DNA from 3 places in the Streptomyces sp. NPDC018693 genome. Region 2 is predicted to be linked to each of the others. Evidence: riboswitches for the same ligand, from Rfam matches in the RefSeq annotation. Region 2 holds a riboswitch; each other region holds the start of a gene.

Region 1 (7,938 bases), on a different contig from region 2:
GCGTGCAGGGCGACGAGGCCGGGGCGGCGGTCGGCGAGGCGGCGGGAGAGCCGCCAGGGGGCGACCGTGTCGCCGGGGCCGTGGAAGATCAGGGTCGGGACCGCCAGCCGCGCCGGGTCGATCATGTCGCCGCCGTCGCCGGGACCGCCCTGCAGTCCGGCGCGGCCCTGGGCGGCCCGGACCGCCAGCGGCAGGAGGGCGCCGGGGGTGCGGCGGGCGGCGGCGAGGGCGCGCAGGGTGGTCTGCCAGCTGAGCACCGGGGAGTCGAGGACCAGCCCGGCGACACGGTTGCGCACCCCCGAGTGCAGGGCGGCGCGCAGGGCCATGGCGGCGCCGGTGGACCAGCCGAGCAGGACGACACGGTCGGCGCCGTAGCGCACGGCGTAGCGGATCGCGGCGTCCAGGTCGCGCCACTCGGTCTCGCCGAGGTGGTTCAGGCCGTCCGGGGAGCGGGGTGCGCCGAGGTCGCCGCGGTAGGAGAGGGCGAGCACGGGGATGTGGCGGCGGTGCAGGAAGCCGATGACGTTCAGGGCGTGCTCGCGGGTGGTGCCCAGGCCGTGCACGGCGATCACCCAGGTGCGGCGATCAGCGGGCACGAACCAGGCGGGCAGGGCGCCGAGCTCGCCGGGGACGTCGATGTCGGCGTAGTCCAGGCCGAGGGCGGCGCCGGGGTTGCCTATGTGCACGTTCGGTGTGAGCCAGACCGTGTCGCCGGGGTGGAGGGTGCCGTGGGAGACGCGCTCCAGGCGGCGTACGACGGTGTCGGCGGAGTGGGGTGCGCGGTCGAGGACGGGGCCGACGACCGCGTGGCTGCCGTCACCGGCGAGGCCGTAGGTGCCGGGGCGGAGGCTGGCCAGGTCGCGGGTGAGGGTGATGCGGCCGGCCGCGGTGCCGTGCACGGTGAGCCGGGGCTCGGTGGGCAGGGGGCGGCCGGGGGGCGCCTTCAGGGCGACGTCGCTGGCGAGGCGGCCGGCGGCGACACCGGCCGCGCCGGCGGCCAGGGCTGCGGTGACGGCGACGGCCGTCGCTTTGACAGGGCGCACGGCTCCCAGTGTCGCGGGGGTGTCGGCCGGCGGCCAGTGGTGGGGCGGGGTGGGGTGACGGGTGTGCGCCGGTGGCAGCGGGGGGCGTGCTGGTGACTGCCGGTTCGGCACCGCCGGACCGCACCGCCGTGGTGGATCGCCGTTGCGGCGGGAACCAGGGGGCGGTGGGGGGACGGGACGCAGCCGAGGAGCCGGCAGAGGGAGGCTGGGTAGGACGGGGCGGCGGAGGCGAAGCCCTCGGGGGCAGGGACCGGCGGGAAGAGGGATCAGCGGAGGAAGGCCCGGCGGAAGCGGAGACCGGCGGGAAGACGCGCCGGCGGAGGAAGAGCTGACACCAGCACAGGCCGGCGGGAAGAGCCGCCGGCGGAGGAAGGACCGGCGGCAGCACGGACGGACGTGGCTCAGGTGTGTTGGCCGTAGGTGCGGAGCTTCCGCGTGACCTCGGCTAGTTGTTGGTCCGTCAGGAGGGTCGGTTTCAGGCCGGGGATCGTGGACGCCGTGAGCCACAGGTGGCACATCCACTCCAGTTGGGCTGTGCGGTCGTATGCCTGGTCGAGGGTGGTGCCGTAGGTGATGGTGCCGTGGTTCTGGAGGAGGCAGCCGGTGCGGTCGGCGAGGGCGCGGAGCATGTTCTCGGCCAACTCCTGGCTGCCGTAGGTCGCGTAGGGCGCGACCCGGACGGGTCCGCCGAGCGCGGCCGTCATGTAGTGGATGACGGGCAGCTCGGACAGGAGCGTGGAGACCGCCGTGGCGTGCACGGCGTGGGTGTGCACGACGGCGCCGGCGTCGGTGGCGCGGTAGACGGCGAGGTGCATGGGCAGCTCGCTGGTCGGGACGAGCGTGCCGAGGACCTGTCGGCCGTCGAGGTCGACGCCCGTGACGTCGTCCGGGCCGAGCCGGTCGTAGGGCACGCCGGAGGGTGTGACCAGCACGGTGTCGCCGACGCGCACCGAGACGTTGCCGGAGGCGCCGACGACCAGTCCGTCGGCGACGGTGCGGCGGGCGGCCGCCACGAGCGCCTCCCACGCACGGGCCTCCGCGTCGCTCGCACGTCTCCCCCACGGCTCTCCCGGCTCCGGTGTGCCGCCCCGGGTGCCCCCGGTCTCCCGCTGCTCGCGTCGCTGCTCAGCCATGCCGCGATCCTGCCAGGCGCGGGCCCGGTCCGCCGGTGGGTGTGCGCGCACTGCAGGGCGGAGCCCGGGGGTCCGGCAGGGCGCATATCCGCATTCATCCCGTAGTCGAGGCGATTGGCCGGATATCGGCGGGTGTTGATCGATCTTTCAGTAATCTCCCGGTCGCGTTCGACGTGCACCCACACACAGCCATATCGGGGGGAACCATGGTCCACGCCCGCGTCCGTCCCATCGGGATCCTCACCGCGGCGGTGACCGCACTGGCCGCGCTCACCGCGCTCACCGCGCCGCCCGCCGAGGCGGCGCAGCTGCCCCGGGGGCATGACGTCTCCTCGCACCAGAGGGACGTCGACTGGGCGGCGACCCGGGCGAAGGGAGCGAGCTTCGTCTACGTCAAGGCGACCGAGTCCGTCGGCTACCGCAACCCGTACTTCGCCGGGCAGTACGACGGGGCGCGCGGCGCGGGTCTGATCCGTGGCGCGTATCACTTCGCGCTGCCGGACCGGGGGCCCGGTGAGGCCCAGGCCGCGTTCTTCGTCCGCAACGGCGGCGCCTGGAGCGCGGACGGATGGACGCTGCCGCCCGCGCTGGACATCGAATACAACCCGTACGACCGCGGGAAGCGGTGCTACGGGCTGAGCCCGGCGCGGATGGTCGACTGGATCCGGGCCTTCAGCGACGAGACGCACCGGCTCACCGGTCGCCGTCCGGTGATCTACACGACCACCCACTGGTGGAACCAGTGCACGGACGGCAGTACCGCCTTCGCCGCGGAGCACGCCCTGTGGATCGCCCGGTACCGCACGCGGGAGGCGGGGGCACTGCCGGCGGGTTGGTCGACGTGGACGTTCTGGCAGTACGACAACGGCGGGGAGCTGCCGGGTGACCAGAATCTCTTCAACGGGTCCAGCGACCGGCTGAGGCGGTTCGCGCAAGGCTCTTGGGTCTGAGCAGGCCCGTAGGACACTCCTACGCCCGCATCAGTTCACCTTCCGTTCACCCAGGTTGCCTACGGTCCAACGGCCAATGACTTCGAACGATTGCCTGGGTAAATGGAAAACTTCTCGCTGATCCTCGCGATTGTGGTGGTAACTGCACTCGCGTTCGATTTCACGAACGGTTTTCACGACACCGCCAACGCGATGGCCACGACCATCTCGACCGGTGCGCTCAAGCCCAAGGTCGCGGTGGCCATGTCCGCCGTGCTCAACCTGGTGGGCGCTTTCCTCTCCGTGGAGGTCGCCAACACGATCTCCAAAGGTCTCGTCGACGAGACGGGCATCCGTCCCGAGGTCATCTTCGCCGCGTTGGTCGGCGCGATCCTCTGGAACCTGCTGACCTGGCTGGTGGGCCTCCCCTCCAGCTCCTCGCACGCCCTGATGGGCGGCCTGATCGGCGCCGCCGTCGCCTCCGCCGGCATCGGCGCGGTCCACGGCGACGTCCTCGTCACCAAGGTGCTGATCCCGGCGATCGCCGCGCCGATCGTCGCCGGTGTCGCCGCGATGCTCGCGACCCGGGTGACGTACTCGCTCGGCAAGAAGGCCGACGACAAGGCGTCCAAGAAGGGCTACCGCGCCGGTCAGATCGCCTCGGCCGGCCTGGTCTCCCTGGCCCACGGCACCAACGACGCGCAGAAGACGATGGGTGTCATCACCCTCGCCCTGGTCGCCGGCGGCGCCGTCGCGCCCGACTCCGACCCGCCCATGTGGGTGATCCTCTCCGCGGGCATCGCCATCGCGCTCGGCACCTACCTCGGCGGCTGGCGCATCATCCGCACCATGGGCAAGGGCCTGACCGACCTCCAGCCGCAGCAGGGCTTCGCCGCCCAGACCAGCGCCGCGACGGTCATCCTGGCCTCCTCCCACCTGGGCTTCTCCCTCTCCACCACGCACTCCGTCTCCGGTTCGGTGATGGGCGCGGGCCTCGGCCGCAAGGGCGGTGTCGTCCGCTGGTCGACCGCCACCCGGATGTTCGTCGCCTGGGGTCTGACGCTGCCGGCCGCCGCGCTCGTCGCCGCGCTCGCCGAGTACGTGACGGGCTTCGGTGACTGGGGCACGGCCCTCGTCGCGGTCTTCCTGGTCGCCTCCAGCGCCGCCATCTGGAAGATCTCCCGTCGTGAGATCGTCGACCACACCAACGTCAACGACACGGACGCCGACGAGCCGGCCGGTGTGGTCACCACCGCGATCGCCGCCGTCACCCCGCCCCCGACGGGCGGCCAGGCGGCCGACGAGCTCGCGGCCGTCATCCCCGCCCCCACGGCCGAGCCGGCCACCACGCCGGCCACCACGGCCTGAGCCCCGCCCACCCGGTACCCCCAAGGAAGCATCACCATGAAGATCGACTGGGCAGCCCTGGGCTCCGTCTTCGGCGTCAGCCTCGCCGTCACCGTGGGCCTCGTCACCCTCTTCACCCTCGGCATCGCCGGCCTCTCCCGCCGCGAGCGGGCGCAGTCCGAGGGCGGCTCGGCCGTCCTCGCGACGACCGGCGCGTACGCCTGCTTCGCGGCGTGCGCGGCCGCGGTGGCGTACGGCATCTCCTTGATCGTGGCCTGAGCCACACGGATCGGCTTCCGCCCTGTCCGGGACCTCACCGAGGTTTCCGACAGGGCGGAGTCATGTCGTCGTCGAAAGCCGGGTGTGGGGTTCTGCACACTCTCCCCTTGCAGGTCAACGGCAAGTTGACGGCCCTTCCGAAGGCGTGGTGGACTGCCGGGGCCATGTACGGCGGCAGGAGAGGAAGCCGGTGTGAATCCGGCGCGGTCCCGCCACTGTCACCGGGGTAGAACCCCCCCCGGGAGCCAGGAACTCTCACCGCCGGTCTCGTCGAACCAGGGCGTGGACACCCTGAGTGAGGACATATCGCCATGCGCGGCTGCCGATCTAGGTTCAGGTTCAGTACCGGGGTCCTTCCCTGCCCCGTGGTCGGCTGAGCCGATGCGGGCCGATCGCGTCTTCGCGTACGGCGCCGCCGCCGGCCTCCTCGGTGACCTCCTCCTCGGCGATCCGCGCCGGGGGCATCCGGTCGCCGCGTTCGGGCGGGCCGCCGGAGCCGTGGAACGGGTGCTGTGGCGCGACCACCGCGGGTGGGGCGCGCTGCACGCCGCCGTGTGCGCCGGTGGCGCCGTGGCGCTCGGCGCGCTCGCGTCCCGTGCCGTACGGAACTCCCCCGCCGCCTCCGTCGCGCTGACCGGCGCCGCCACCTGGGCCGTCGTCGGCGGGACCTCGCTCAGCCGCGAGGCCCGAACCATCGGGCGGGCCCTGGAGGCGGGCGATGTGGAGGCCGCGCGGGCCCGGCTGCCGCATCTGTGCGGACGGGATCCGCAGGCGCTGGACGCGGACGGGATCGCCCGGGCCGTTGTCGAGTCCGTCGCCGAGAACACGTCCGACGCGGTGGTGGGGGCGCTGGTCTGGGGGGCCGTGGCCGGGGTGCCGGGGCTCGTCGGGTTTCGGGCTGTCAACACCCTTGATGCGATGGTCGGTCACAAGTCCGATCGGTATCGGCGGTTCGGGTGGGCGTCGGCGCGGCTGGACGATGTCGCCGGCTGGCCGGGGGCGCGGGTCACCGCCGTGCTCGCGGTACTGGCCGGAGGGGATCCGCGCGGGGCCGTGCGGGCTTGGCGGGCGGATGCGGGGAAGCATCCGAGCCCCAACGCGGGGCCCGTCGAGGCGGCGTTCGCGGGCGCGCTCGGGGTACGGCTCGGGGGGACCTTGTCGTATGGCGGGCGGATCGAGCATCGGCCTGTGCTGAATGGGGAGGGGCGTGCGGTGGAAGTCGGGGACATCGGCAGGGCTGTTCGGCTGTCTCGGCGGGTCGGGTGGTCGGCGTTGGGGGTGAGTGCGGCTGGGGCGGTGCTGCGGGCGTGCGCCGCAAGGCGCCCGGGAGGTACCCCCCTCGCCCTGCGGAACGACTGCCCACAGCGGTCGACGCAGCGGACGGGGCGGGGCGTATGAGCGGCGGCGGGCTTCTGGTCGCCGGGACCACCTCCGACGCCGGGAAGAGTGTCGTCACCGCCGGGATCTGTCGGTGGCTGGTGCGGCAGGGGGTCAAGGTCGCGCCGTTCAAGGCGCAGAACATGTCGCTGAACTCGTACGTCACCCGGGAGGGTGCCGAGATCGGGCGGGCGCAGGCCATGCAGGCGCAGGCGTGCCGGGTCGAGCCGACCGCGCTGATGAACCCGGTGCTGCTCAAGCCGGGCGGCGAGCAGAGCAGTCAGGTCGTGCTGCTCGGCAAGCCGGTCGGTGAGCTGAGTGCGCGCGGGTATCACGGCGGGCGGCAGCAGAAGCTGCTCGGGACCGTGCTGGAGTGCCTCGCCGAGTTGCGGGGCACGTATGACGCGGTGATCTGTGAGGGGGCGGGCAGTCCCGCCGAGATCAATCTGCGGCGGACCGACATCGTCAACATGGGCATCGCGCGCAACGCCCGGCTGCCCGTGCTGGTGGTGGGTGACATCGACCGGGGCGGCGTGTTCGCCTCCTTCTTCGGGACCGTGGCGCTGCTGTCGCGGGAGGACCAGGAGCTGGTCGCCGGGTTCCTGGTCAACAAGTTCCGCGGGGACGTCTCCCTGCTGGAGCCTGGCCTGGACATGCTGCACGGGCTCACCGGGCGGCGTACGTACGGCGTACTGCCCTTCCGGCACGGGCTCGGCATCGACGAGGAGGACGGACTGCGGGTGTCCCTGCGCGGCACCGTGCGGGAGTCGGCCGTCGCCCCGCCCGTCGGCGAGGACGTGCTGCGGGTCGCCGTCTGCGCGGTCCCGCTGATGTCCAACTTCACGGACGTGGACGCCCTCGCCGCCGAACCGGGCGTCGTGGTGCGGTTCGTGGACCGGCCCGAGGAGCTTGCCGACGCGGACCTGGTGGTGATCCCGGGGACGCGGGGCACGGTCCGGGCCCTGGAGTGGCTGCGGGAGCGGGGGCTCGCCGAGGCCGTCGCGCGGCGCGCCGCCGAGGGGCGGCCCGTCCTCGGTGTCTGCGGCGGGTTCCAGATCCTCGGCGAGCACATCGAGGACGACGTGGAGAGCCGCCGCGGGCAGGTCGACGGGCTCGGACTGCTGCCCGTACGGGTGCGGTTCGCCCGCGAGAAGACCCTCACCCGGCCGGTGGGCGAGGCGCTCGGGGAGCGCGTCGAGGGGTACGAGATCCACCACGGGGTCGCTGAAGTGCAGGGCGGCGATCCGTTCTTGGACGGCTGCCGGGTCGGCCAGACCTGGGGCACGCACTGGCACGGCTCGCTGGAGTCGGACGGCTTCCGGCGGGCCTTCCTGCGGGAGGTCGCGGCCGCCGCGGGCCGCCGCTTCGTACCGGCGCCGGACACCTCCTTCGCCGCGCTGCGCGAGGAGCAGCTCGACCGGCTCGGCGACCTGATCGAACAGCACGCGGACACGGACGCGCTCTGGCGGCTCATCGAGTCGGGCGCGCCGCAAGGACTGCCTTTCAATCCACCGGGAGCGCCCGCATGAGCACAGTGTTGTTGTTGTCGACCGCCGACACCGATCTGCTGGCGGCCCGGGCCGCCACCGGTGCCTCCTACCGCATCGGCAACCCGACCCGGGTGGATGTCGCGCAGGAGCTCCCGGAGCTGATCCAGGGCGCCGACATCGCCGTCGTACGACTGCTGGGCGGCAAGCGCGCCTGGGAGGACGGGCTCGCCGCGCTGCGGGCGGCCGGGATCCCGACCGTGCTGCTGGGCGGCGAGGCCGTGCCGGACGCCGAGCTGATGGCCGAGTCGACGGTGCCGGCCGGTGTCGTCGCGGAGGCGCT
Region 2 (7,938 bases):
CGGGCAGATAGGTGTCCAGCAGCGTCAGATAGAACTGGACGTGCACGGCCTCCTCGAACAGCTGGCGGCTCAGATAGAGCCGTGCCTCGGGGGAGTTGATGTGCTTGTACAGCGTCAGCACCAGGTTGTTCGCGACGATCGAGTCGCCCGTCGCGAAGAAGGCCACCAGCCGGCCGATCAGATGCTGCTCGGCCGGGGTCAGCCTGGCGAGGTCGGCGACGTCCGAGTGGAGGTCGACCTCCTCCACGGTCCAGGTGTTCTTGATGGCGTCCCGGTAGCGCTCGTAGAAGTCCGGGTAGCGCATGGGGCGCAGAGTCAGCTCGAAGCCCGGGTCGAGAAGGTTGGCGTTACGGGTGGTCATTACTGGCATGCCTCGCAGGACTCGGGGTTTTCCAGGGAGCAGGCGACCGCGTCGGGGTCGGCGGCCTGCTGGACGGGCACGGTGGCCCCCGCCTGGGCCGCGCGGGCGATGCGGGTCGCCGGGCGGGAACGCAGGTAGTACGTCGTCTTCAGGCCCGACTTCCAGGCGTACGCGTACATCGAGGAGAGCTTGCCGATGGTCGGCGTCTCCATGAAGAGGTTCAGGGACTGGGCCTGGTCCAGGTACGGGGTCCGCGCGGCGGCCATGTCGATCAGGCCGCGCTGCGGGATCTCCCACGCCGTGCGGTACAGGGCGCGTACGTCGGCCGGGACCCACGCGAAGTCCTGCACCGAGCCGTTCGAGTCGCGCAGCGCCTCCCGGGTGCGGGCGTCCCACACGCCGAGGTCCTTCAGGTCCTGCACCAGGTAGGAGTTGACCTGGAGGAACTCGCCGGACAGGGTCTCGCGCTTGAACAGGTTGGACACCTGCGGCTCGATGCACTCGTACACGCCCGCGATCGAGGCGATGGTGGCGGTGGGCGCGATGGCCAGGAGCAGGCTGTTGCGCAGGCCGGTGGCGGCGATCCGCTCCCGCAGCGCCGCCCAGCGCTCGGGCCAGGCCCGCTCGACGTCGTAGTGGTCCGGGTGCAGCACACCCCGCGCGGTACGGGTCTTCTCCCAGGCGGGCAGCGGGCCGTTGCGCTCGGCCAGGTCGGCGGACGCCTCGTACGCGGCGAGCATGATCCGCTCGGCGATGCGGGTGGAGAGCCGCTTCGCCTCCGCGGAGTCGAAGGGCAGCCGCAGCTTGAAGAAGACGTCCTGAAGGCCCATCGCGCCCAGGCCCACCGGGCGCCACCTGGCGTTGGAGCGGCCCGCCTGCTCGGTCGGGTAGAAGTTGATGTCGACGACGCGGTCGAGGAAGGTGACGGCGGTGCGGACGGTCGCGTCGAGCCGCTCCCAGTCGATGTCGCCGGTCGTGCGGTCCACGAAGGCGCCGAGGTTGACGGAGCCCAGGTTGCACACCGCCGTCTCGCCGTCGCTGGTGACCTCCAGGATCTCCGTGCAGAGGTTGGAGGAGTGGATGACGTGACCCGGCTCGGCCGTCTGGTTGGCGGTGCGGTTCGCGGCGTCCTTGAAGGTCATCCAGCCGTTGCCGGTCTGGGCGAGGGTGCGCATCATCCGGCCGTACAGCTCACGCGCCGGGATGGTCTTCTTCGCGAGGCCGGCCGCCTCCGCCGCGCGGTACGCGGCGTCGAACTCCTCGCCCCACAGGTCCACCAGCTCGGGCACGTCGGCCGGGGAGAACAGGGACCACGACTCGTCGGCGTTGACCCGGCGCATGAACTCGTCCGGGATCCAGTGGGCGAGGTTCAGATTGTGCGTACGGCGGGCGTCCTCACCGGTGTTGTCGCGCAGTTCCAGGAACTCCTCGATGTCGGAGTGCCAGGTCTCCAGGTAGACCGCGGCCGCGCCCTTGCGCCGGCCGCCCTGGTTCACGGCGGCGACGGAGGCGTCGAGGGTCTTCAGGAACGGCACGATGCCGTTGGAGTGGCCGTTGGTGCCGCGGATCAGCGAACCCCGGGAGCGGATACGGGAGTACGACAGCCCGATGCCGCCGGCGTGCTTGGAGAGGCGGGCGACCTGGTGGTAGCGGTCGTAGAGCGAGTCCAGCTCGTCGAGCGGGGAGTCGAGGAGGTAACAGGACGACATCTGGGGGTGCCGCGTGCCGGAGTTGAAGAGGGTGGGGGAGGAGGGGAGGTAGTCGAGGCGGCTCATGAGCCCGTAGAGCGCGGCGACCTCGTCGACCGAGCGGACGGTGTCGTCCTCGGCGAGGCCGGCGGCGACCCGCAGCAGGAAGTGCTGGGGCGTCTCGACGACCTTGCGGGTGAGGGGGTGGCGCAGCAGGTAGCGGCTGTGCAGGGTGCGCAGGCCGAAGTAGCCGAAGCGGTCGTCGGCGCCGGTGTCGACCAGCGCGTCGAGCCGCTCGGCGTGCAGCCGGACGAACCCGGCGGTGCGGTCGGCGATGAGGCCCTCGCGGTGTCCGACGGCGACCGACTCCGTGAACGTGGTCACGCCCTGGGAGGCGGCCTCGGCGCGGATAGCGATGGTCAGCAGCCGGGCGGCCAGCTTCGAGTAGGCGGGGTCCTCGGAGATCAGACCGGCGGCCGCCTCCGTGGCCAGCTCGCGCAGCTCCGCCTCGTCGGCGTGGGCCGACCGGCCGCGCAGCGCGGCGGCGGCGACCCGGCCGGGGTCGGCGTCGGGGAGGTCGGCGGTCAGCTTGGTGAGGGTCCGCAGCAAGGACGTGCCCGGAGCGTCCTCGTCGATGTGGACGGCTGAAACCGGGTCTGCTGGCGCGATGGTCACGTGGGGGCTCTCCCTCGCTCGGCACGGGGGCCTCGCGCAGGAAGGCAGGGGGCAGCACACGAGCGCACGCGGCGTCGCGTCCACCGGCCCATTCCACGAGGCCCGGACGTCAGGGGCACACCGGCCGGACGGCCGGGTGCGCTGTCGGCAGGTCCTCGGACTGACTCCTGTGCACGGCGTCTCTGGGAACGCACATGCACAAGTACACCGTTGCGGGACAGTTCCGGATTCGCACCGGATTCCCCTGCGGCGACAGCGAGCATGAGCATACATCTTGTGCCGGGGCGCCGGAGCACCACCAGATGTTGTGTCGGAGCGACTTCAGAGGGTCAACTCATAGGTGAGGAGCGTGAAGTCGGAGCCCGGGATCGGCTTCCAGTCGCGCTCGGGGGCGCGGGTGAAGCCGAGACGTTCGTAGATGCGGTGGGCGGAGCGCATCGCGGGCTGGGTCGACAGGACGATACCGGTGCGGTCGCCCGCGGCCCTCGCACGGTCGACGCACGCCCGTACGAGGGCCTCGCCGACGCCTCTGCCGCGAGCTGCGCGGGCTACGGCCAGCATCCGGATCTCGGCTTCCGCGGGGCGCGCCAGGTCGGCCATGGGGCCGGGGGAGGGGACGTAGGTGACGCCGCCGAGGAGGTCGTCCCCGTCGACGGCGACAAGGATCTCGGCGGCGGAGGCTCGTTCGGCGACGTCCTTGAGTTCGGTGAGGTACCAGGCGCTCTCGGGGAAGGTGAGGAGGTCGTCGTCGAGGTATGCCTGGGCGGTGAGCTCGCCGAGGGTGCCGTACTCGGTGGGGATTGCGGGGCGGATCGCGATGTCCATGCGGGTGAGTGTGCATGAAGCGGGCCGCCGTGGTGGTTCCTGTCGGCGGCCCGCTGCGGGTTGTGGTGGGCTGGTCGGGTGCGGGCGGCGGAGCCGCATGTGGATACAGCCCCGCGCCCCCAGGTGGGTTCAGTGACCGGCGGTCACGGGGAGCTCCTTCTTCACTCCGGGGTCGCCCGCGTCCGCCGTGTAGTCCTCGGGGCTGGTTTCGTCGGTGCCCTCGGGGGCCTTGGCGGCCTTCAGGACGAAGGTGAGGACGATCGTGACCGCGACGTTGATGACGAAGGCCGTGAGGCCGATGTAGCCGATCTCGCCGATGCCGGGGATCTCCTTCGAGGAGCCGCCGAAGTGCTTCTGGGTGGGGGAGGCGACGCCGTAGGCCGCGATCGTGCCGTACGCCATGCCGACCGCCCAGCCCGCGAGCAGTGCCCAGCGGTGGAACCAGCGGGTGAAGAGGCCACCGACGAGGGCGGGGAAGGTCTGGAGGATCCAGATGCCGCCCAGCAGCTGGAAGTTGATCGCCACCGTCTTGTCCATGGTCAGGACGAAGGCCAGGGCGCCCACCTTCACCAGGAGGGAGACCAGCTTGGAGACCTTGGTCTCCTGAGCCGGGGTCGCGTCCGGCTTGATGAAGTCCTTGTAGATGTTGCGGGTGAAGAGGTTCGCCGCCGCGATGGACATGATGGCCGCCGGGACGAGCGCGCCGATGCCGATCGCCGCGAAGGCGACGCCCGCGAACCAGTCCGGGAACATGTTCTCGAACAGCTGCGGGATCGCGAGCTGCCCGTTGTCGACCTTGACCCCGGCCGCGATCGCCATGAAGCCGAGCAGGGCGAGCATGCCCAGCATGAGGGAGTACAGCGGCAGGATGGTGGTGTTGCGGCGGATCACCTCGCGGCTCCGGGAGGAGAGCGTCGCGGTGATCGAGTGCGGGTACATGAACAGGGCGAGCGCGGAGCCGAACGCGAGCGTCGCGTAACCCCACTGCCCGGCCTCCGGCGGGATCAGTCCGCCCTTGCCCGCCGTCGTGAACTTCTCGTCCGCCGCGGCGAAGATGTCGTCGAAGCCGCCCAGCTTGATCGGGATGTAGATGATCGCCACCGCGATGACGAGGTAGATCAGGGTGTCCTTGACGAACGCGATCAGGGCGGGGGCGCGCAGGCCGGAGGAGTAGGTGTAGGCCGCGAGCACACCGAAGGCGATGAACAGCGGCAGGTCCTTGATGAACCAGTGGGTGTTCTCGCCGCCGCCGACGCCCATCACGTCCAGCACCGCCTGGATGCCGACGAGCTGCAGCGCGATGTACGGCATCGTGGCCAGCAGTCCGGTCAGCGCCACCGCGAGCGACAGGCCCTTGGAGCCGAAGCGGCCGCGCACGAAGTCGGACGTCGTCACATAGCCGTGCTTGTGGGAGACCGACCACAGACGGGGCAGGAACGTGAAGATCAGCGGGTAGACGAGGATCGTGTACGGCACCGCGAAGAAGCCGGCCGCGCCCGCCGCGTAGATCGCCGCCGGTACGGCGACGAAGGTGTACGCCGTGTAGAGGTCACCGCCGAGCAGGAACCAGGTGACCCAGGTGCCGAACGACCGTCCGCCCAGGCCCCATTCGTCGAGGCTGTGCTCGTTCTCGGCCCGGCGCCAGCGCGACGCCAGGAAGCCCATGACGGTGACGGCCAGGAAGAAGAAGATGAAGACGGCGAGTGCCACGCCGTTCACGCCGTCGTTCACGCGTCCGCACCGCCCTTCGTGGCGGCACGGGCGCGCTGGTCACGCTGCCACAGCTTGTACGCGATCATCGTGAGCGCGGTGGAGAGCAGCACCCACAGCATCTGGTACCAGTAGAAGAACGGCATGCCGGCGAACTCGGGGTCCGCCTTGGCGTACGAACCGACCCACAGCATCGCCACGAAGGGCGCGAGCAGGCAGAGGGCGATGACGACGCGCACGGGCGTCACCACCGGCCCTCCGGGTGTCTTGTCCGGGGCTTGAGGCATCTGGCGGCTCCGTCACCTAACAGCTCACATGATCAATGAGCAGGCAATGTAGGTGACGGATAAAGCCAACGGAAGACCCAGTCCACATGTTGTCCTGTCATTCGGCCAGTGTTCGGCCGGCTGTCATGTGCCCTACTCCGCGGGCCGCTTGAGCCGTGCCACGAACTTGTAGCGGTCGCCCCGGTAGACGGACCGCACCCACTCCACCGGCTTGCCCCCCTTGTCCAGGGAGTGCCGGGAGAGCATCAGCATCGGCAGACCGACGTCGGTGCCGAGCAGCCCGGCCTCGCGCGGGGAGGCCAGCGAGGTCTCGATGGTCTCCTCGGCCTCGGCGAGATGGACGTCGTAGACCTCGGCGAGCGCGGTGTAGAGGGACGTGTACTTCACCAGCGACCGGCGCAGGGCCGGGAAGCGCTTGGCCGACAGGTGCGTGGTCTCGATGGCCATCGGCTCGCCGTTGGCCATGCGCAGCCGCTCGATGCGCAGCACCCGGCCGCCGGTGGCGATGTCGAGGAGGCCGGCGAGGCGGTCGTCGGCGGTGATGTAGCCGATGTCCAGCAGCTGGGACGTGGGTTCCAGCCCCTGGGCGCGCATGTCCTCGGTGTACGAGGTGAGCTGGAGCGCCTGCGAGACCTTCGGCTTGGCGACGAAGGTGCCCTTGCCCTGGATGCGTTCCAGCCGGCCCTCGACGACCAGCTCCTGGAGTGCCTGGCGGACGGTCGTGCGTGAGGTGTCGAACTCCGTCGCCAAGGTCCGTTCGGGCGGCACCGGTGTGCCCGGCGCCTGGGTCTCGGTCATGTCGAGCAGGTGCTTCTTCAAGCGGTAGTACTTGGGCACGCGCGCGGTACGGACGGTCGCCCCACCCTCGTTCTCCGCACTGCTGACGTCGGTGCTCATCCTCTGCCTTCCCGGGGGGTTTCCCGCACGATCAGTGATCCCCTCTGTATACCGTCGGTCACTGGTTCTGGTCTAGTCCATCGCCGCCAAGTGGTCTACCCGAAGTGTCCCCCATGGAGGCGCTGTTTTTGAGGGGTTCTTACTTAAAGGTTCCTGCATATGTAGGTCCCATAACGGCTGGTCGGAGCCTATCCGGGAGCCTTGACACGCCCTGTGGTCTGGGCCAAGCTCCCGGTACTGGTCTACACCATTGGTCCAGGTCCCGGCCCCATGGGCGGTACGCGATGAGCTCGACCGCGGGGAGGCAGGGGGGTTTGTGGCATCCCTGAGGAGGGTGGCGTGAAGCGCAAGCTGGCAGCCGCGATCGGTATCGCGGGCATGATGGTGTCCATCGCGGCATGCGGGGACAGTGACAACAACGGCGGCGGCTCCGACAAGGGCGGCGACACCAAGGAACTGACCGTCTGGCTCACCGTCGACGCACAGAACAACTGGCCCGAACTGGTGAAGGCCGCCGACGACGCGGTGGCCGCCAAGCACCCCGGCATCAAGATCAAGCACGAGTACTACGGCTGGCCCGACAAGAACGCCAAGCTCGACGCCGTCCTCGCCACCGACAAGGCGCCCGACGTGGTCGAGATGGGCAACACCGAGATGCTCGCCTACATGGTCAAGGGCGCCTTCGCCCCCGTCGACCCGGCCCGGTTCGAGAACTCCGACGCCTGGCTGGACGGCCTCAAGGCATCGGTGACGTACGAGGGCAAGACCTACGGCGTGCCGTACTACGCGGGCGGCCGCGTCGCCAACTGGCGCAAGGACCTCTTCGCGTCCGTCGGCGCGAAGGAGGCCCCGAAGACCTACGCGGAGCTGACCGCCGCGCTCGACAAGGTGCAGCAGAAGCAGGGCGACAAGTTCAGCGCCTGGTACCAGCCCTCCCGCGACTGGTACGCCGCGATGTCCTTCGTCTACGACGCGGGCGGCGCCATCGCCAAGGAGGAGGGCGGCCAGTGGAAGGCCAGCCTCTCCTCGCCCGAGTCGCTCAAGGGGCTGGACGAGTACAAGAACGTCCTCGACACGTACATGCACGGCGACAAGACCAAGGACGAGTCCGACCGCTACATCGTCTACGGCCAGGGCAACTCCGGCATGATCTTCGCGCCGGCCTGGGAGGGCGCGACCGCCGCCGCCCCGGAGAACGACAAGACCGGCAAGCTCAAGGACAACGTCGAGAACTTCGTCATGCCCGGCCCGTCCGGCAAGAACCTCCCGGTCTTCCTCGGCGGCTCCGACCTCGCGATCCCCGTGAAGTCCGACGCGCAGACCGTCGCCGCGGAGTGGATCAACGCCTTCACCGGCGCCGCCGGCCAGAAGGGGCTGATGGCCAAGGGCAACCTGCCCAACAACAAGACCGACCTCGCGACCCTGAAGAACGACCCCGCGACGGCGATCCCGGCCACCGCGGCCGAGCTCAACTGGTTCGTCCCGATGGCACCCG
Region 3 (7,938 bases), on a different contig from region 2:
CGTCGACGGCACCGCGCTGACCCGGCTGATGTTCCCCCGCTTCGACACCACCTCCGCCGAGGAGCCCCTCGCCCACGGTGTGCCCGCCTCGCCCGGAGCGGCGGTCGGCGCCGTCGTCTTCGACTCCGCCGAGGCGGTACGGCGGGCCGCGGCCGGCGAGCCCACCGTGCTGGTGCGCCGCGAGACCACCCCCGACGACCTGCCCGGCATGATCGCCGCGCAGGCGGTGCTCACCAGCCGGGGCGGCAAGACCAGCCACGCGGCCGTGGTCGCCCGCGGCATGGGCAAGGTGTGCGTGTGCGGTGCCGAGGAACTCGCCGTCGACACCGAGGCCCGGCGGTTCACGACCGCCTCCGGGACCGTGGTCCGCGAGGGCGACACGGTGTCCGTCGACGGCACCGCCGGCACCGTCCACCTCGGCGCCCTCCCGCTCACCGCCTCGGCCGTGGCCGGCGCCCTGGAGACGGGGACGGCGACCGGACCGCTCACCACGGCCGTCCTGGAGTCCCTCGGCCACGCCGACTCGGTACGCCGCCTGGAGGTGCGCGCCAACGCCGACACCCCCGAGGACGCCGTCCGCGCCCGCGCGCTGGGCGCCCAGGGCATCGGGCTGTGCCGCACCGAGCACATGTTCCTCGGGGAGCGGCGGGAACTCGTCGAGGCGATGATCCTGGCCCGCGACGACACCGCCCGCGAGCGGGCGCTGGCCGCGCTGCTGCCGCTGCAGCGCTCCGACTTCACCGGCATCCTGGAGGCGATGGACGGCCTGCCGGTCACCATCCGCCTCATCGACCCGCCGCTGCACGAGTTCCTGCCCGACCGCACCGAACTCGCCGTCCGCATCGCCAAGGCCGAGGAGCCCGACCCGTACGACCGGGCCCTGCTCGAAGCCGTCGAGCGCGTCCACGAACAGAACCCCATGCTGGGCCTGCGCGGGGTGCGGCTGGGCCTGGCCGTGCCCGGGCTGATGGCCATGCAGGTGCGGGCGATCGCCGAGGCGGTGGTCCGGCGCCTCGCCGACGGGGGCCGGCCGCGCGCCGAGATCATGATCCCGCTGGTCGGGACCGTCGAGGAGCTGCGGCTGGCGCGCGCGGAGGCCGAACGCGTCCTCGCGGAGGTCGCCGCCGAGACCGGCACCGCCCTCGACTGCCCCATCGGCACCATGATCGAACTGCCGCGCGCCGCGCTCACCGCCGGCCGCATCGCCCGGTCCGCCGACTTCTTCTCCTTCGGCACCAACGACCTCACCCAGACCACCTGGGGTCTGTCCCGCGACGACGCCGAGGCGTCCTTCTTCCCGCTCTACATGGAGAAGGGCGTGTTCGAGGTGTCGCCGTTCGAGACGCTCGACCAGGAGGGCGTGGGCCGGCTGGTCGAGCTGGCCGTCGACGCGGGACGCGCCGTCAACCCGGATCTGGAGACCGGGGTGTGCGGCGAACACGGCGGCGACCCCGACTCGATCCACTTCTTCCACCACGCGGGCCTGGACTACGTCTCCTGCTCGCCCTTCCGGATCCCGGCCGCCCGACTGGAGGCCGGCCGGGCGGCCCTCGCGGAGACGACGGGGACCAGCGACACCCGGTGACCCGGTCATGACGCCGGGGGCGGTGCCCGACGGCACCGCCCCCGGTCGGGGAACGGATCAGGTGGTGCGATCACCCTTCGGCTTGCCCCGCTGGTCGGGGGTGCCGTGCGGCGGTGGGCTGAAGGGCTGCGGCGAGGTCGCCGGCGACACCGGGGAACCGGTCTGCCGCTCGGACTGCTCCGGACGCAGGGCACCCGGATCGCCGGACGTCGGCTCGGCGCCCGCCTCCAGCTGCTCCAGCCGGGACGTCAGCACCTCGGTGATCGGCAGCCGGTCGGCGTGGGTCCGCTCATAGGCGAGGAGCTCCTCCACCTCCCCGGCGGTCAGAGAACGCACCCGGCTCTCCAGACCTCCGATCGGCAGATGGTCGTAGTCGGGCAGTGGCAGGCTGCTGCGGCCGGGGTCGGCCATGGATCTCACTTCCGTTCCTACGGTGGTCCGACGCCGGCCGCAGGCGGGTGCGCCTCAGTGCGCGCCCAGGCCGCCGCCGCCGAACGAGCCGCTGCTGCCCTTGCTCCAGCGCGGCCGCTTCGTCGACGTGCTCGGCCGGGTCTGCATGTTGGTCAGTTCGTACGGGGTCAGAGGACGACCGCCCTCGGGGGTCCGGGGCACCTCGTCGGGTTCCCGGTTCTCCCGGATCTCGTGCACCGGACCGCCCGGCGGCACATGCGGTTGCTCCTCGGGGCGCGGCCGGGGCGGCTCGCGCAGCTTGATTCGGTTGCCCAGCCAGAAGGCGCCGCCCAGCATGGCCACCACGGCCAGTGCGACCGCGAACAGCGCCAGGCTGAGCAGGCCGCTGGTGGCGGCCAACTGCACGGATGCACTACTCATACCAGCCGAATACCCCTCCAACCGGGCGTGAACCGCGTCCGGACCCCGTCCCGGGTTCCCCTCACACACCGTCGCCAAACCGGCGCACGCCGTGCGGCGGGGGCAGGTTTGGCCCGTGCGCTCGGGGCTACTCGCGCGGTGTGACTTCGTCGCCCACCCAGCAGGAGCTCTACCGGTTCCTGGAGGAGCGTTTCGCGTGCGCGCAGGCGTGTACCGAGTGTGCGCGCCTCTGCGCGATGCGTGCGAGCCTCGTGGACCCGACCGGCTCCGGACAGCACGAACCCGCCCGCCGGAAGGGGATCATGTGCGCCGAGGCGTGCGACGCGACCTGCCGGGTCCTGTCCGAACAGAACCGCCTCGACGAGACCGGCCTCCGCGTCCAGCTGGAATGGTGCCGGGCCGTATGCCTGGAAAGCGCCGACACCTTCGACACGGAACCAGACGCCGAGGCGGCGTCCCGAGCCTGCCGCTCCTGCGCCCAGGCATGCACGGACTTCCTGAGCACGCTGACGTAGGCACGCCCAAGCTCCGGGCAGTCCTGCCGCTGGGGCGCAGCGGCACCCCGCCGGCGCGGGCCAGCGCACCCCCAGCTACGCCCCGCCGTCCAGAGTCCGCCCCATCCGTACGTTCCACCGCCCCGACCGACCGGTGAGCTCCACCACCGTCAGCGGGGGCACATCGGTGCGCCAGAACGCCGACTCCGGCGCCCCCAGAGCCCGTACCGCCGTCGCCCGAACCAGCTCCGGCTCGACCACCGCGACCACCCGCCCCGCCAGTCCGGACACCGACGCGAGCCAGGCCCCCACCCGGTCGCACACCGCCCGCACCGACTCCCCACCGTGCGGCGCGGCCCCCGCATCGGCCAGCCACGCCGCCAGCGCCTCCGGCTCCCGCGCCGCCACTTCCGTGAGCGTCTCACCGCGCCAGCGCCCCGCGTCCATCGCCGCCAGCTCCGGCGCCTCCGCCGCGTGCAGCCCCAACGCCGCCGCCGTCTCCCGGCAGCGCACGGTGGGCGAGACCCAGGCCCGCTCCACCACGCCCAGCGCCCCCGCCGACCCCCGCGCCTGCCGCAGCCCCACCGCGTCCAGCGAGCCCCCGTCCTCGAAGCGCGCCTCACGCAACCCCGCGCTCAGCGCGGGGGAGACCAGCATCAGCCGGACCGTCACAGGACACCTTCCTCACAGTGATCTTCGTCTCGTCGGCGCGGGGCGCCGCATCCGGCACCGCCGTCCCCACCCTCGCCCATGTCCGGGCCGCCGGACCACGTCCAGCCGTGCGCCCCACAGCCAGGATCGCGGCCCAGGAGCAGACCCGGCCCCAGGCGGGGACACGGCGCCCGACCGCCAACAAGCCTCCATCCATGGCTACTTGAGCGCACCGGCTGCCGCGCACGCCCCCCGCGCGGACGGCGGGGAGCCGGAACGGCGGCACCACGTCGGCCCCGCCACGGCGCCCGCGACTCCAGCCCCACCCGCCCCAAACGCCCCGCCAGTTCGTCCACCGCCCCCCTCATGCCCGCCCATCCTGCCGCAGCGACCGACCCGCCCCACCCGGGGGCGCCCGCCACCGCGGCACGCGCCCTTGGCCCGAGCTGCGGTTTCGCGGTACGGTCTCGGGCGAAATCGACGACGGCACGCGGAAGCCGGTGCAACTCCGGCACGGTCGCGCCACTGTGAGTCCGCCGACGCACCTCGGTGCGGGAGGGGATGAGTCAGACCCGCGCCGTCGTCCTGTGCACCACCGAGCCGGGACGCGAGTTCCCCAGGAGGTCCTGCCATGGCGCAGTCCGCCGTCCAGCCCAGCGCTACACCCACCGCCGTACCGACCAAGCTGCCGCTCTCGGCGATCGCCCCCTGGGCGGTCTTCTTCGGCATCCTGATGCTGGTGCTGCTCTACTTCGTCGGCGCCGAACAGGGCGCCACCGCACTGACGTCCGGCGACGGCGTCCACGAGTGGGTGCACGACGCCCGCCACCTGCTCGGCTTCCCCTGCCACTGACGGCGGTGAGGAAACCGACAGCCCCATGAACTCGGCAACCGTCCGTACCCTCCTGGTGCGCGGCATGCTCGCGGGTCTCGCCGCGGGCCTGATCGCCCTGGTCGTCGCCTACTTCCTGGGCGAGCCGCACGTCGACGCGGCCATCGCCTTCGAGGAGGCGCACGCGCACGAACACGGCGGCGCGGAACCCGTGAGCCGTACGATGCAGTCCACCGCGGGCCTGTCCACCGGTGTGCTCGTCTACGGCGTCGCGTTCGGCGGCATCGCCGCCCTCGCGTACTGCTTCGCACTCGGCCGCATCGGCCGCTTCGGGCCGCGCGCGAGCGCGCTGCTCCTGGCGGTCGCCGGCCTGCTCGCCGTCTACGTCGTCCCGTTCCTGAAGTACCCGGCCAACCCGCCGGCCGTCGGCGACCCCGACACCATCGGCCGGCGGACCACCCTGTACTTCCTGATGGTGGTGCTGAGCGTGCTGCTCGCCGTCGCCACCGTGATCCTGGGCAAACGCCTCGCCCCGCGCCTGGGCAACTGGAACGCGACCGTCGCCGCCGGCGCGTTCTTCGTCCTCGTCGTCGGCCTGGCGTACGCCTTCCTGCCGTCCTTCAACGAGGTCCCGGACCATTTCCCGGCCCTGCTGATGTGGAAGTTCCGCCTGGCGGCCCTGGCCGTCCAGGCCACCCTGTGGACCGCCTTCGGGCTGATCTTCGGGGAACTGGCGGAGCGGGCACTGGCCCCCAAGGCCGTACGGCCGGAGTCGCTCACCCGGGCGACTCCCGTACCGCACTGACCCGTTCGGGCACCGTCCAGGCCCCCGTCGCCTCCGGGCACGGGGGTCTTCCCGTCCCGTACTCCTCCCCGCACCAGCATTCCCAATTACTGAAACACGTTCTACGGTGTGCGCCGTCAGGAGACCGGCCCTGTGCAGCCAGGAGGCGACGCCGTGCACCTCGACCACACCCCCGAGCAGCTCCGACTGCGTGCCGAACTACGCGCTTACTTCGCCGATTTGGTGCCCGACAACGCCTACGCCCGGCACGCCGACCCGGTCGCCGCGAAACGCTTCTACCGGACGACCATCCGCCGCCTCGGCACCGACGGCTGGCTCGGCGTCGGCTGGCCGAAGGAGTACGGCGGGCGCGGCCTGACCCCCGTCGAGCAGTTCGTCTTCTTCGACGAGGCCGCCCGGGCCGGCGTACCGCTGCCACTGATGGCGCTCAACACCGTCGGCCCGACGATCATGCGGTACGGCACCGAGGAGCAGAAGGCGTACTTCCTGCCCCGCATCCTCTCCGGCGAGATCGACTTCGCCATCGGCTACAGCGAGCCGGACGCGGGCACGGACCTGGCGTCCCTGCGGACGCGGGCGGTCCGTGAAGGCGACGACTACCTCGTCAACGGCCAGAAGATCTGGACGACCAACGGCGACACCGCGGACTGGGTGTGGCTGGCCGTGCGCACCGACCCCGACGCCCCGCCCCACAAGGGCATCACCATGCTGCTCGTCCCCACCACCGACCCCGGATACTCCTGCACCCTCATCCACACCCTCGCCTCGCACGACACCACCGCCAGCTACTACGAGAACGTCCGCGTCCCCGTCTCCCACCGTGTCGGCGCCGAGAACCATGGCTGGCGGCTGATCACCAACCAGCTCAACCACGAGCGCGTCACCCTCGCCGCACACGGCACCATGGCCATCCGCGCCCTGCACGACGTCCAGCGCTGGGCCACCGGGACCAAACTCGCCGACGGCCGCCGCGTCGTCGACCTCCCCTGGGTGCGCCGCCGCCTCGCCCAGACCCACGTCCGCCTCGACGCCCTGAAGCTGCTCAACTGGCGCATGGTGGGCGCACTCCAGAACGGCACGCTCACCCCCCAGGAGGCATCCGCCGTCAAGGTCTACGGCTCCGAGGCCCGCCGGGACGCCTACGCCTGGCTCCTCGAGATCGTCGCCGCCCCGGGCGCCCTCCAGGAGGGCTCGGCCGGCGCCGTCCTCCACGGCGAACTCGAACGCGGCTACCGCTCCGCCGTCATCTTCACCTTCGGCGGCGGCAACAACGAGATCCAGCGCGAGATCATCTCGTGGATCGGCCTGGGGATGCCCCGGGTGCGCCGCTGACACTCGTGTGACCATTGAGAATCTGTGCGCCGGCTTCCGCGCGCGCCCTGGCCACGAGAGGTGCGTAGGGGCCCGCGACAGGCGTGCCTCGACCTGAAGCCGCGCCTGAACCGTTCTTTGGGCACTGCGCGGCACTCGCGGCACTGGCCGATCGCACCGACGACCTGACGGCCGTCGCCCTCCTGAACGACGTGCTCCGTATCCAGCCGAGACCGTGCACGCCGTGCAGATCGAGCTCGGCCCCGTCCCCCTCGCCTGCACACCCTGCCGGGTCTTCACAGGCTGCACGCCTGGCGGGCGGTTGCGAGGTGTCGAAGCGCTTCACCTGACGACTCAAGATAATGAGAATTTTCTGGCGAAACAAGAGGAATGAGGGCAACGCAGCCTTGATTCCCCACAGGCATTGACACCGCATCCAGGGTAATGGAACCGTCGAAGCGCTTCACCAGCCGTTTGCCGCTTCCTCCGCTTGAGGTGTGCTCCCTACGCCCTGGACCACAGCAACCACCGTGCCCGCCACTCCGGTTCGGCAGCAGACCGGGAGCATCGCCCGCGCCGCGCCGGATTCCAGAAAGGACAGCGTCATGTCCCGGAAGTCCAAGAAGAGACGCGTCAGAGACGTACTGGTAGCCCTGCTGATGGGGGTCTCGCCGCTGATCGCGGCGCTCGTACTGACCGGCACCTCGGCCACCACCGCGTCGGCCGCGTCACTCACCGAGGTGACCAACTTCGGCAACAACCCCGGAAACCTGCGCATGTACGTCTACAGGCCGGACAACGCTCCGGCACGCCCGGCAGTGGTGGTGGCAGTGCACTACTGCACCGGCACGGCGCCCACTTTCTACTCCAACACGGAGTTCGCCCGCCTGGCCGACCAGCACGGGTTCATCGTCGTCTACCCGGACGCGAACGTCAGCGGGCAGTGCTTCGACGTCTCCTCGCCCCAGGCGCTCAAGCACGACGGGGGCAGTGACCCCACGAGCATCGCCTCGATGGTCCGATACACCGTGCAGAACATGAACGCCGACGCCGACCGGGTCTACGTCACCGGCGCCTCGTCCGGCGCGATGACGACCAATGTCCTGCTCGGCGACTACCCCGACCTGTTCAAGGCCGGTGCGGCATTCATGGGCGTGCCGTTCGGCTGCTTCGCCACCACCGACGGCTCCGGCTGGAACAGCGCCTGCGCCACCGGCCAGATCACCAAGACCCCGCAGGAGTGGGGCGACCTCGTCCGGAACGCCTACCCGGGGTACACCGGCCCCCGGCCGCGGATGCAGCTGTGGCACGGCACCGAGGACGACGCGCTGCGCTACCCGAACTTCGGTGAAGAGATCAAGCAGTGGACCAATGTGCTCGGGGTGAGCCAGACCCCGGTCTTCACCGACTCCCCGCAGGCCGACTGGAC

What was found. A riboswitch is a leader RNA that binds a small molecule or an ion and turns the genes downstream of it on or off. The one in region 2 is predicted to bind cobalamin.
Region 1: linked by a shared signal. The riboswitch ahead of ACH5AC_RS21120 (cobalamin biosynthesis protein) and the one ahead of ACH5AC_RS03035 (ribonucleoside-diphosphate reductase subunit alpha) in region 2 are both predicted to bind cobalamin.
Region 3: linked by a shared signal. The riboswitch ahead of ACH5AC_RS31045 (CbtB-domain containing protein) and the one ahead of ACH5AC_RS03035 (ribonucleoside-diphosphate reductase subunit alpha) in region 2 are both predicted to bind cobalamin.

The regions. Positions count from the first base shown of each region.
Region 1 is NZ_JBIRZZ010000007.1:356,031-363,968, reverse strand. Features, by position in the region: gene ACH5AC_RS21145 (alpha/beta hydrolase) at 1-1,043, opposite strand, end outside; gene ACH5AC_RS21140 (class II aldolase/adducin family protein) at 1,445-2,176, opposite strand; gene ACH5AC_RS21135 (lysozyme) at 2,383-3,126, shown strand; gene ACH5AC_RS21130 (anion permease) at 3,229-4,473, shown strand; gene ACH5AC_RS21125 (hypothetical protein) at 4,510-4,731, shown strand; cobalamin riboswitch at 4,872-5,008, shown strand; gene ACH5AC_RS21120 (cobalamin biosynthesis protein) at 5,113-6,129, shown strand; gene ACH5AC_RS21115 (cobyric acid synthase) at 6,126-7,637, shown strand; gene cobN (cobaltochelatase subunit CobN) at 7,634-7,938, shown strand, end outside.
Region 2 is NZ_JBIRZZ010000001.1:632,625-640,562, forward strand. Features, by position in the region: gene ACH5AC_RS03030 (ribonucleotide-diphosphate reductase subunit beta) at 1-361, opposite strand, end outside; gene ACH5AC_RS03035 (ribonucleoside-diphosphate reductase subunit alpha) at 361-2,724, opposite strand; cobalamin riboswitch at 2,853-3,039, opposite strand; gene ACH5AC_RS03040 (GNAT family N-acetyltransferase) at 3,046-3,549, opposite strand; gene mctP (monocarboxylate uptake permease MctP) at 3,679-5,280, opposite strand; gene ACH5AC_RS03050 (DUF3311 domain-containing protein) at 5,277-5,546, opposite strand; gene ACH5AC_RS03055 (GntR family transcriptional regulator) at 5,679-6,443, opposite strand; gene ACH5AC_RS03060 (extracellular solute-binding protein) at 6,783-7,938, shown strand, end outside.
Region 3 is NZ_JBIRZZ010000015.1:157,382-165,319, forward strand. Features, by position in the region: gene ppdK (pyruvate, phosphate dikinase) at 1-1,585, shown strand, start outside; gene ACH5AC_RS31025 (hypothetical protein) at 1,643-1,996, opposite strand; gene ACH5AC_RS31030 (DUF6479 family protein) at 2,051-2,416, opposite strand; gene ACH5AC_RS31035 (ferredoxin) at 2,557-2,931, shown strand; gene ACH5AC_RS31040 (histidine phosphatase family protein) at 3,007-3,582, opposite strand; cobalamin riboswitch at 4,007-4,158, shown strand; gene ACH5AC_RS31045 (CbtB-domain containing protein) at 4,193-4,414, shown strand; gene ACH5AC_RS31050 (CbtA family protein) at 4,440-5,198, shown strand; gene ACH5AC_RS31055 (acyl-CoA dehydrogenase family protein) at 5,352-6,530, shown strand; gene ACH5AC_RS31060 (PHB depolymerase family esterase) at 7,115-7,938, shown strand, end outside.